2 regions of the Monashia sp. NPDC004114 genome follow, and region 2 is predicted to be linked to the other one. Evidence: predicted binding sites of a transcription regulator. Region 2 holds the regulator's gene; the other holds the start of a gene.
What was found. Region 2 encodes HrcA, which represses chaperone genes, less so after heat shock. Its sites were predicted from a motif close to TTNGCACTCGNNNNNNNCGAGTGCNAA; they were not measured.
Positions count from the first base shown of each region.

Region 1: a site for HrcA is predicted at 3,115-3,141, ahead of ACWEOW_RS02365 (Hsp20/alpha crystallin family protein). Genes of this name have one in related genera too.

Region 1 is NZ_JBSGGK010000001.1:536,003-541,288, reverse strand. It holds gene ACWEOW_RS02380 (hypothetical protein) at 118-447, opposite strand; partial or broken gene ACWEOW_RS02375 (FAD-dependent oxidoreductase) at 409-2,330, shown strand; gene ACWEOW_RS02370 (MerR family transcriptional regulator) at 2,761-3,078, opposite strand; gene ACWEOW_RS02365 (Hsp20/alpha crystallin family protein) at 3,236-3,667, shown strand; gene ACWEOW_RS02360 (hypothetical protein) at 3,695-4,054, shown strand; gene ACWEOW_RS02355 (J domain-containing protein) at 4,278-4,619, shown strand; gene ACWEOW_RS02350 (hypothetical protein) at 4,930-5,127, shown strand; gene ACWEOW_RS02345 (maleylpyruvate isomerase family mycothiol-dependent enzyme) at 5,119-5,286, opposite strand, start outside.
Region 2 is NZ_JBSGGK010000002.1:440,707-445,992, forward strand. It holds gene ACWEOW_RS04800 (Gmad2 immunoglobulin-like domain-containing protein) at 1-786, shown strand, start outside; gene ACWEOW_RS04805 (16S rRNA (uracil(1498)-N(3))-methyltransferase) at 905-1,648, opposite strand; gene dnaJ (molecular chaperone DnaJ) at 1,667-2,797, opposite strand; gene hrcA (heat-inducible transcriptional repressor HrcA) at 2,943-3,989, opposite strand; gene ACWEOW_RS04820 (DUF3097 domain-containing protein) at 4,377-5,252, shown strand; gene ACWEOW_RS04825 (aldehyde dehydrogenase family protein) at 5,265-5,286, opposite strand, start outside.

The DNA.
Region 1 (5,286 bases), on a different contig from region 2:
CACGCCAGGGTCCGGAGTATTGGCCTCCGGTGGGCCGTCTGCCTCTGGGAGGCTGTCCAGGCCGCCCGCCAGGTGCGAGGCTTGCTGGCGATCTCGGAGGACGTCGACGAGCGCTGCTCACCCCTTCGGCTCGGTCTGACGCGACTCCTGCCGGTACGTGTAAGCGGCGGCCCGAACCCTTTCGTCGCTCTCAAGACCTGCCCCGAGAGCTCCGCCCAGTGTCGCGAGAGAGCTGGTAAGCCACGCCAGCTTCATGTAGTCGTCGGGTCGCACAGCATGCCCGATGCCTTGCTCGAGCAGATGTGCAGGCACCAGAACCGGTGAGGTCAGGAGTGCGAGCAGGAAGAGCGCGGCGTACAGGAAGAACACACCCAGAACGACCGTTGCCGTGGTGGCCAGATTGGCGTCATGACTGCCAACCCCACCCGCGTCAGCGCCGACCCGCACCTCGGAATCATCCGGCCCGTGCCGCCACCCGCCCGGCGTTTATGCGCCGAGTGCGTGCAGCTTGGCACTCCGTGGGTGCACCTGCGCCAGTGCCTGACTTGTGGCCAGGTCGGCTGCTGCGACTCGTCACCGATGCGACACGCGCGCGCTCACGCCGCCACGACCGGCCACGTCATCGTGCGTTCGATCGAGCCGGGGGAGAAACTGGAGGTGGTGCTATGCCGACGAGCAGTTCGTCTGACCCCGAGCTCGCGGACCTGCCCGAGACTCCCGACACGACGGGCGCCTACCCGCCTGACCGACGAGCAGATCATGCTGCTCTCGCGGTACGGCGAGCGGAAAGCGTTGACCAAGGGCACCACGCTGTTCCGCGAGGGGGACCGCGACTGCGGCCTGTTCGTCGTGCTCGACGGCAGGGTCCAGGTTGTCCAGGAGGACAGCACCGAGGGAGAGATGCGAGTGATCGCCGTCCACGGCCGGGGTCGGTTCGTGGGCGATCTGTCCATGCTGACGGGCCAAGCTGTCTACGTCACCGCCATCGCCCACACCGACGTGGAGGTCCTCGAAGTGGCCTACGACCGCCTCAAGGAGGCGGTCACCCAGGATCAGGCGCTCGGAGATCTGATACTGCGGGCCTTCATCCTCCGACGCGCCCTTCACGCCGACCTCGGCGTCGGCCTTCGGATCATCGGTTCCCGCTACTCATCCGACACCCGCCGGCTGAGGGACTTCGCGAGCCGCAATCGCATCCCGTGCCGCTGGGAGGACGTGGAGGAGGATCCCGAGGCAGAGGCCACTTTGCGGGCGTTCGACATCTCACCCGACCAGACACCCGTCGTGATCTGGAAAGGGCAGACGGTCCTGCGAAACCCCAGCACCACTGAGCTGGCCGACCTCATCGGGCTACGAGCGGCGCCGAAGCGGGCGGCATACGACCTCGTCGTGGTCGGCGCAGGCCCGGGCGGCCTGGCCGCGGCGGTCTACGCCGCCTCCGAGGGGCTCTCGACGGTCGTACTGGACGCGCTCGCCACCGGCGGGCAGGCGGCTACGTCGTCCCAGATAGAGAACTACCTGGGGTTCCCGGCCGGTATCACCGGCGCGGAGCTGGCCGACCGCGCCGTGGTGCAGGCCCGAAAGTTCGGCGCCGTCTTCAACATCCCCGGCGAGGCGACCTCCCTCACGCAGGCCGACGGCTATCACGTGGTGGGGTTGGCGGAGGGTGACGCCCTGATCGCACACGCTGTGCTCGTCGCCACGGGGTGCAATACCGACGTCTCGACATCCCCGGTATAGACCGCCTCGAGGGCAGCAGCGTCTACTACGCCGCCACGGAGTTCGAGGCCCGGCTGTGCCGACAGGACCCCGTCACCGTCGTGGGCGGTGGAAACTCCGCCGGCCAAGCGGCCTGCTTCCTGGCCCGGCAATCGCCCGTGGTCAACCTGGTTATCCGACACGACGACCTGGAGAGGGACATGTCCCGCTATCTGGCCGATCGTGTGGAGCATGCGCCACGCATCAGGATCTGGCGCAACAGCGAGGTGTGCGAGCTCATCGGGGATGAAGCTCTCGAAGAGGTGCTGCTGCACAATCTCCAGTCGGATGAGGAGCACCGCGTTGCGACGACAGCGTTGTTCGTGATGATCGGTGCAGCCCCCCGAACCAGCTGGCTCCTGGGAAAGATCCCGCTGGACGCCAAGGGCTTCATACTCACCGGGCCTGCCGCAGATTGCTCCGACGGCTCGTTCGAGACCCGCCGCCAGGGCGTGTTCGCCGTGGGCGACGTACGAAGTGGCTCGGTGAAGCGCGTCGCCTCCGCCGTCGGTGAGGGCTCGGTCGCGATCCGCCAAGTCCACGAGTTCCTGGAAGCCGAGGGCCGCCGGTAAACACGCGCGGTCGCCCATGTGGTGCGCCCCAGTCTCCTCCGGATCCCAGGGAACACGAAGTCCTCCCTTTAACTCACCGACGGCTGCTGGCGCGCGAGTGGGTGTTTCGGCTTGAGGTTAGGGATCTATCGGCTACTGCGACTGCTCAGGTCCGGTGGGTAGTTTTCGTCGTCGGGGTCAGCGGCGGGAACTGTGAGCTGTTGTTCCAGCCAGTCGGCTTCATCCGCGGGTCCACGCGGCTCGTCCGCGCTCGCGCGCACGGTCGAGGTTGGTCCGCCGGGAGCGGAAGCAAGTCCCTGGTGGGCTGCCGGGTCGACGGGGGTGAGCTGCTCGAGCCGGTCTGCTTCGGGGACTGGTTCGCTGGCATAGAGGAGCTGCGAGTCGTCGGTGGGCGGCCTCGGGTTGTCGGTGGGGTGCACGCGGTTGGCGGTCATCGCTGGTCCTCCTTCGCGGTGTGTGGCTTGTGGTCCGATCGAAGCCGGGCGTTCTGGTCCTGCAGGTCGATGACCATGGCGATCCCGGCGAGGTTGAGCCCGGCCCCGAGGAGCTGGCCGATGCGGCGGAGCCGGTCGATGTCCTCGGCGCTGTAGCGGCGGGTGCCGCCGGCGGTGCGTTCCGGGGTCAGTAGCCCGCGCGCCTCGTAGGCGCGCAGGTTCTGCACCCCGGTGCCCGCGAGCTCGGCGGCCACCGAGATGCCATACACACCTCGGGCCGGGTCCGGTCCATCCAGCCTGTCCAGCCTGTCCACTCGAACGCGTCCTTCCGAACTTCCGTGAAATCGCCTCTTGCATCAGCATCCCACGAGTGCTATATGAAATCTATAGCGCACGCCACAGATCCCAAACCGGGGGCTGTGGCCCCACCAAGGAGCATCCAACAGAACAGGAGTGATGGAGGTGGACACGATGCTGATGCGCACCGACCCGTTCCGCGAGCTGGACCGGCTCACCCAGCAGGTGTTCGGCAGCAACGGCACCCTGGCCCGACCATCGGTCATGCCGATGGACGCCTGGCGCGACGGCGACACGTTCCATGTCGAGTTCGACCTGCCGGGGGTGAGCCCGGACTCGGTCGACCTGGATGTCGAACGCAACGTGGTCACCGTCAAGGCCGAACGCCCATCGCGGGCCAGCGATGCCGAACTGCTCGCCGCCGAACGACCGCGCGGCATCTTCAGCCGGCAGCTGATCCTGGGCGACAACCTCGACACCGAGCACATCAGCGCCAGTTACGAGGCCGGCGTGCTCAGCCTGCAGATCCCGGTCGCCGAACAGGCCAAGCCACGCAAGATCGCCATCACCAGCAAGGACGAAGACCGCAAGGCCATCAACGCCTGACACCGCCTGACCCGGAAGGGACCGGTCATGCCCACCGCACCCCTCGCCGCACCGGCCACCGGCGACACCAGCGACACCACTGAGACGTCAGCCGCGACGGTCGATGAGCAGTTCCTCGACCTGATCTGCAACGACCCCGACCTGGTCGCGGCCGAGTTCGAGGCGATCATCGCCGCCGAGTGGCCCGAGCCGCCCACCCGCCTGCCCGGACGCGGCGCGGCCGGCGGGCCCTCAGGTGGCGGGGGAGTCCGCCGCGCGGTCGACACTGGCCCAGACCACCGCTGGCCGGCACCGGACCCGCAGATCCGTCGCTGGGCCAGGCAGCGCTCACCCCCGCTTCCACCAAACGGAGCCGATACGGACCGACCCCATGAGACAGAACAATGAGGAGAAAGGCAGGTGATCGCCAGCCTTGAACCACCACACACGAGGTGATCGCTCACCCGGCCGGCACATCCCAACCCGCAGCGTCTGACGCAAAATTGCGCGACGCGCGCCCGAACGGCGCCAACTCTGCAGGCCGGACGAGACTCTCCTCGCATAGTGGCCCCGGCCCCACCGGGCCGGGGCCACAACGCCAGCCCACACCCACACCAACTCCTCTCCGACCATGACCACCCCCCGGCCCGACCTCTACACCGTCCTGGGAGTCCCACCGACCGCCACCCCAGCCCAGATCAGCCACGCCTACCGGGCGCTGCTCCGGCGACACCACCCCGACACCCGGGCATCGGTCGACGCCTCAGACCCCGCCCTGTCCGACACGACCCTGCAACAGGTTCTGGCCGCCTACGAGGTGCTGCACGACCCCGCACGCAGAGCCCACTACGACCGGCAGGCCACGGCATCACGACCCGAGACATCAGACGCCAGGCCACGGCCGGACCACCGGCGCGCACCCAGCCAGCCGCCCATCGTGGCCGGCCCAGTCCGCTGGCACCCAACCGCCTGATCCGCCCGCGCACCCGGAAGCCACCGCTGAAGGGCCACTCGACACCCAACGATGCTTGCCCGGCTGGGCAAGGCCGTTCACCTTTTCGAGAGTGACCCCAGCCATCGTGGCATTCTGGATCAGACCCGCGGTGCCAGTCCCCCCGCGTCAGCCAATGAGCGCGGTCTGAACCACACGTCGGGCCCGGTCGGCGCGCCCAAGGCGGTGGCGCGCGACGCGTGTCCCACGCAGCGGTCCCCTCGCCGGCGGCGCACTGCTGACAACGCGTGTGTTCCTCGTGACGGAGTCGTGGGCTGCTATGGGGGTCTTCGTGACCATCATCGCAGCGGGCGCCGGGATGGTGTTCTGGGGGGCACACCGGCGGGCGCGGCTGGCCCTCTACAGCCTTCGCAAGGACAGCCGTTTGGCTAACGGACCAGGAGGGCGCCTCCTGCTCCTGACCTCGCTGTGTGCCTGCGCGGTCTCGGTCGTCAATGCCGTCCTTGTCCTCGTGATCCCATCACTCTGACGTTCCGCCGCGTGGACGGCGCCACGCAGAACCTTCGGGTGCCCCTCGCATCAGCGAGGTCGGTGACGATGACGGTTGCTGTCCGTCGTGTCGTGTTGCCTGCCTGGTCGCAGGCGGTGGCGGTGACGACGTACGGTCGTCAGAGCCAGCCGGGCAGGG
Region 2 (5,286 bases):
TCGTCCACGACCCCCGAGGTCCCGCCCGCCACGGCCACGGTGTCCCTGCCCGTCTACTACGTCGGGCCGGTGGCACCGGGCAGCGACCAGCGACGCCTCTTCCGGGAGTTCGTGCCCGTGGAGATGCCGAAGTCCGCCACGCCCGAGGACAAGGCCCTGGCCGCCCTCCGGCACGCGTTCGGTCCGCCGAACCTCCTGCCGTCGAGCCCACCGTACGACTCGCCCTGGGCTGCGTCGGTGCCGTTGGCCGTGTCCGTGGCCGACGGCCAGATCACCGTCAAGCTGTCGACCGGCCTCGGCCAGACACCCACCGGCGGCGGCGCGCTCGCGGTCCAGCAGATCGTGTGGACGGTGCAGGCCGCCCTTGCGCAAGGCGCCCTTCCGGTCCGCATCACCGTCCCCCACGACGCCGACCTCGCGCCCGGGCTGCCCAGTACCGCGGTCTACAACCGACCGACCGACCAGATCGAGGTGCTGACGGTCGTCGCCCCGGTGTGGATCGACCAGCCGTACCGCGGGCAGGTGCTCAAGGCCGGCCGTCCGCTGGATGTCAGCGGCTTGGCCAGCACCTTCGAGGCCAACGTCCAGTGGCAGCTGCTCAAGTCGGGCACCGAGGTCGAGTCGGGCTTCACCACGGCTGACGCCGGCGCGCCGGCGCGAGGCAAGTACTCGTTCAGCACCAACACCGCGCTCGATCCCGGCAGCTACGTGATCCGCGTCTACGAGTCGAGCGCCAAGGACGGGTCCGTCACCGCCGAGCAGCGAATCCCCTTCACCGTCCGCTGACCCCGCGCCTGCACCACGCGGGCTCCGCGCGGCCCCCTCCCCGGCAACACACCGGGCAGTCGCAAGGTTCGACGGTTATTACTGTCATGGTTTGCGACTGCTCGGTGTGTTGCGGAAGTCAGCGCCAGCGGGACTGGGCGCTGAGCACGGCCAGAGCGGCGGGACCGGCCGACGACGCGCGCAGGATGGTGCGACCGAGGCGCACCAGGTGGGCCCCGGCCTCGGTCAGCGCCTCGATCTCACGGTCGGTGATGCCGCCTTCCGGACCGACGACGACCAGCACATCGCCACCGTCCGGAAGCCGCACGTCAGCAAGGGCCTCGCTCGCGTCCTCGTGCAGCACCAGGGTCAGGGCCGCGGCGCCCACCCGACCGACGAGCGACGTGAGGTTGACCGCGGGCGCCGTCAGCGGCATACGGGCGCGGCGGGACTGCTTGGTCGCCCGGGTCACCACGGCCTCCCACTTGGCGAGCGACTTCGCCGCCCGCTCGCCGCGCCACACGACCACGGAACGCTCCGCCTGCCAAGGCACCACCTCGTCGACGCCGAGCTCTGTGGCGGCCTCGACCGCCTGCTCGTCCCGGTCGCCCTTGGCGAGCGCCTGCACGAGCACGAGCCTGGGGGCGGGCTCGGGCTCCTCACTCAGCGAGACCACCACTCCCCGGACGCTCGCGCGGTCGACGTATGCCGCTTCGACGAGGGCCCGACGCCCAGCGCCGTCCGCGACGAAGAACCGCTCCCCCGGCTTGATCCGCACGACCGCGGCAGCATGCCTGCCTTCATCACCATCGAGCACCAGGGTCGAGCCCACGGCCGCCTCCGCGACGACCTCGCGCCCGGCCAGAAACAGCTGATGGGTCACGGGGTGCTCACCGAGCGCTCACTTGTCCTTGAACGCGTCGCGCAGCTTGCCGAAGAGGCCTTTGTTCGCGGGCGTCAATCGGCCCTCCGGACGCTCCTCGCCCCGAAGCGCCGCGAACTGACGCAGCAGCTCCTGCTGCTCCTCGGTCAGCCGCGTCGGGGTCTGCACCGTGGCGTGCACGAGCAGGTCACCGCGGCCGCCGTGGCGCAGGTGCGTGACGCCGAGCCCGCGAAGGGTCAGGACATCGCCGCTCTGGGTGCCCGGGCGGATCTCGAGGTCCTGCATGCCGTCGAAGGTGGAGAGCTTCACGGTCGTGCCGAGCGCAGCCGCCGCCATCGGCAGCTCGACGCTGCAGTGCAGGTCGTCCGCGCGCCGGGTGAACGTGTCGTGGTTGAGCACGCGGATCTCGACGTACAGGTCGGCCTTGGGGCCGTTGCCGGGCCCGGCCTCACCCTCGCCGGTGAGCTGGATGCGGGTGCCGGTGTCGACGCCGGCCGGCACCTTGAGCTTGAGCGTGCGCCGGGTGCGGACCCGGCCGTCGCCGGAGCAGTCGTGGCACGGGTCGGTGAGGACGGTGCCGTAGCCCTGGCAGTTGACACAGGGGCGCGAGGTCATCACCTGGCCGAGGAAGCTGCGCTGGACCTGCTGCACCTCGCCCGCGCCGTGGCAGATGCCACACGTCTGCCGGCCCGTGCCGGGCTCGGCGCCGTCGCCGCCGCAGCGGACGCAGCCGATCGCGGTGTCGAGGGTCAGCTCCTCCTCGGAGCCGAAGACCGCCTTGGCGAGGTCGATGTCGAGCCGCACGAGTGCGTCCTGACCGCGCTGGACCCGCGACCGCGGACCACGGCTGCCGGCGGCTGCGCCGGCTCCGAAGAAGGCGTCCATGACGTCGCTGAAGGAGAAGCCCGCGCCGGCGCCGAAGCCGCCGCCAGCGGTCGCGAACGGGTCGGCACCGAGGTCGAAGGAGCGACGCTTCTGCGGGTCCGACAGCACCTCGTAGGCCTGCGAGACCCGCTTGAACTCCTCCTCAGCCTCCGGGCCGGGGTTGACGTCCGGATGGAGCTTGCGGGCAAGCCGGCGGTAGGCCTTCTTGATCTCCTCCTGACTTGCGTCGCGGGAGACACCGAGGACGGCGTAGTAGTCGTTCAAGCGGGTGTTCCTTCAGTGCGTGGCGTTCGGGCCGTGCAGGCGCGGCTCGCGTCGGTGTCGGTCAGGATCGGAGGTCAAGGCTGGTTTCGGGCTGTTGGGGCTGATGCTGGGTAGCGGTGGCGGATGGGCTGCGCTGTCGGCACGGTCAGGTCGAGCGGTTGTCGTCGAGGACCTCGGACACGTAGCGCGCGACGGCGCGCACCGTTGCCATCGTCGTGGGGTAGTCCATGCGGGTCGGGCCGAGGACACCGAGGCTTGCAATGCGCTCGCTGCCGGAGCCGTACCCCATCGACACGAGCGAGGTGGTCTGGAGCCCGGTGACAGGGTTCTCTGAGCCGATTCGCACGGAGACCAGCTCCGGGTCGTCGCCGAGCTGGCCGAGCAGGCGCAGCAGCGTGACGTGCTCCTCGAGGGCCTCGAGGATGGGCCCGATCGTCCGCGAGAAGTCGGCCGTGGCCGCGCGGGCGAGGTTGGCCTGACCGGCGAGCACGACCCGCTCCTCCCGCTCCTCGGCGAGGGCGTCGCCGAGTGCGGAGACCACCGCACCCAGCGCCGGGCGGTCGGCCTCGTCGGCTTCCTCGACCAGCCGGCGCAGCTGGGTCGTGGCGACCGCGAACGGCACCCCGGCTGCGACGTCGTTGACCTTGCTCCGCAGCCAGGCGATGAGGGCCTCACCGTCGGTGTCGACGACCGAGCGCCCGGTGTCGACGACGCGCTGCTCCACGCGCCCGGTGTTGACGATGAGGACGATCATCAGGTGGCTCGCGCCGATCGGGACGAACTCGATGTGGCGCACCGTCGAGCGCGTCAGCGATGGGTACTGCACGACGGCGACCTGTCGGGTCAGGCTGGCCAGCAGCCGCACCGTCCGGTCGACGACGTCGTCGAGGTCGACGGCGCCTTCGAGGAAGTGCGAGATCGCACGGCGCTCCCCGGCACCGAGCGGCTTGATCTGGCTGAGCCGGTCGACGAAGACGCGGTACCCGGCATCGGTCGGCACGCGACCGGCAGAGGTGTGTGGGGCGTGGATCAGGCCCTCTTCCTCGAGCTGTGCCATGTCGTTGCGAACCGTCGCGGCACTGACCCCGAGGTGATGGCGCTCGACGAGCGCCTTGCTGCCGACCGGCTCGGATGTCTGGACATAGTCCTGGACGATGGCGCGCAGCACCATCAGCTTGCGCTCCTCGCTCATCGCGACACCTCCTCGCCTCGGCCTGGCACTCTCGCGACCCGAGTGCCAAGTCTACGTCGCCGCGTCCAGTTCTCCGATTTCATCCCACCGTATGCCGCAGACGACGACACTGCCCTACCCGAAACCCTCGCCGCGGCCCCCAAACGGAGGGCCAGGTCCGGGGAACACCACCCATCTGCGCGCCGCGGCCCCCAAACGGAGGGCCAGGTCCGGGGAACACCACCCATCTGCGCGCCGCGGCCCCCAAACGGAGGGCCAGGTCCGGGAAACACCATCCATCTGCGCGCCCCGGCCCCCAAACGGAGGGCAGCGAGGGGGAGGGGCCCACCGCGTGGCGGTCAATGGTCACGGCGTCCGCGCGGCATACCGTGTGGGCTTGTGTCTTCCATGGATCGCTACGGATCGGACGTCTTGGGCGGCGACTGGCGGGCGCCCCGGCGCGGGCGCTCGGTCGACCTGCCGGCCGAGCCTGACCTGGTCGTCGAGGAGGTCGAGACCGGCTGGGTCGGCGCCGTCGTGCGGGTCGAGAAGGCGGGCGGGATGCACGTGGTCCACCTCGAGGACCGCGGTGGCCGCACCAAGGCGTTCCCGCTCGGGCCGGGATTCCTCGTCGACGGACGGCCCGTCACCCTGACCAAACCCGTCGCGGCAGCATCGGCGGCCCTGGCCGAAGCGCGGCGCGCCGACGCGCGCACGGCGAGCGGCTCCGTCGCCGTCCACGGGGCTCGCGCGCGCGTCGCAAGCGGCTCGCGGATCTACGTCGAAGGCCGCCACGACGCCGAGCTCGTGGAGAAGGTGTGGGGCGACGACCTTCGGGTCGAAGGCGTCGTCGTCGAGCTGATGGACGGCGTCGATGACCTCGCCGGCATCGTCGCCGAGTTCCAGCCCGGTCCCGGACGACGTCTCGGCGTGCTCGTCGACCACCTCGTGCCCGGTACCAAGGAGGCACGACTCGTCGAGCAGGCGCGCGCGCTGCCTGGGATCGCCCCGCACGTGAAGATCCTCGGACACCCGTTCGTGGACGTGTGGCAGTCGGTGCGGCCCGAGCGGCTCGGCTGGCAGCAGTGGCCGGTGATCCCGCGCGGCACCTCGTGGAAGCACGGCATCTGCGACGCGCTCGGCTGGCCGCACGACACTCAGACCGACATCGCGTTGGCGTGGAAGCGCATCCTCGGGACAGTCCGCACGTACGCGGACCTCGAGCCCGCGCTGCTCGCGAGCGTCGAGGAGCTCATCGACTTCGTCACCGAGCCCGGGGCCTGAGCCACGGGGTGGCTAGCGCGTGCGGCGGCCCGGG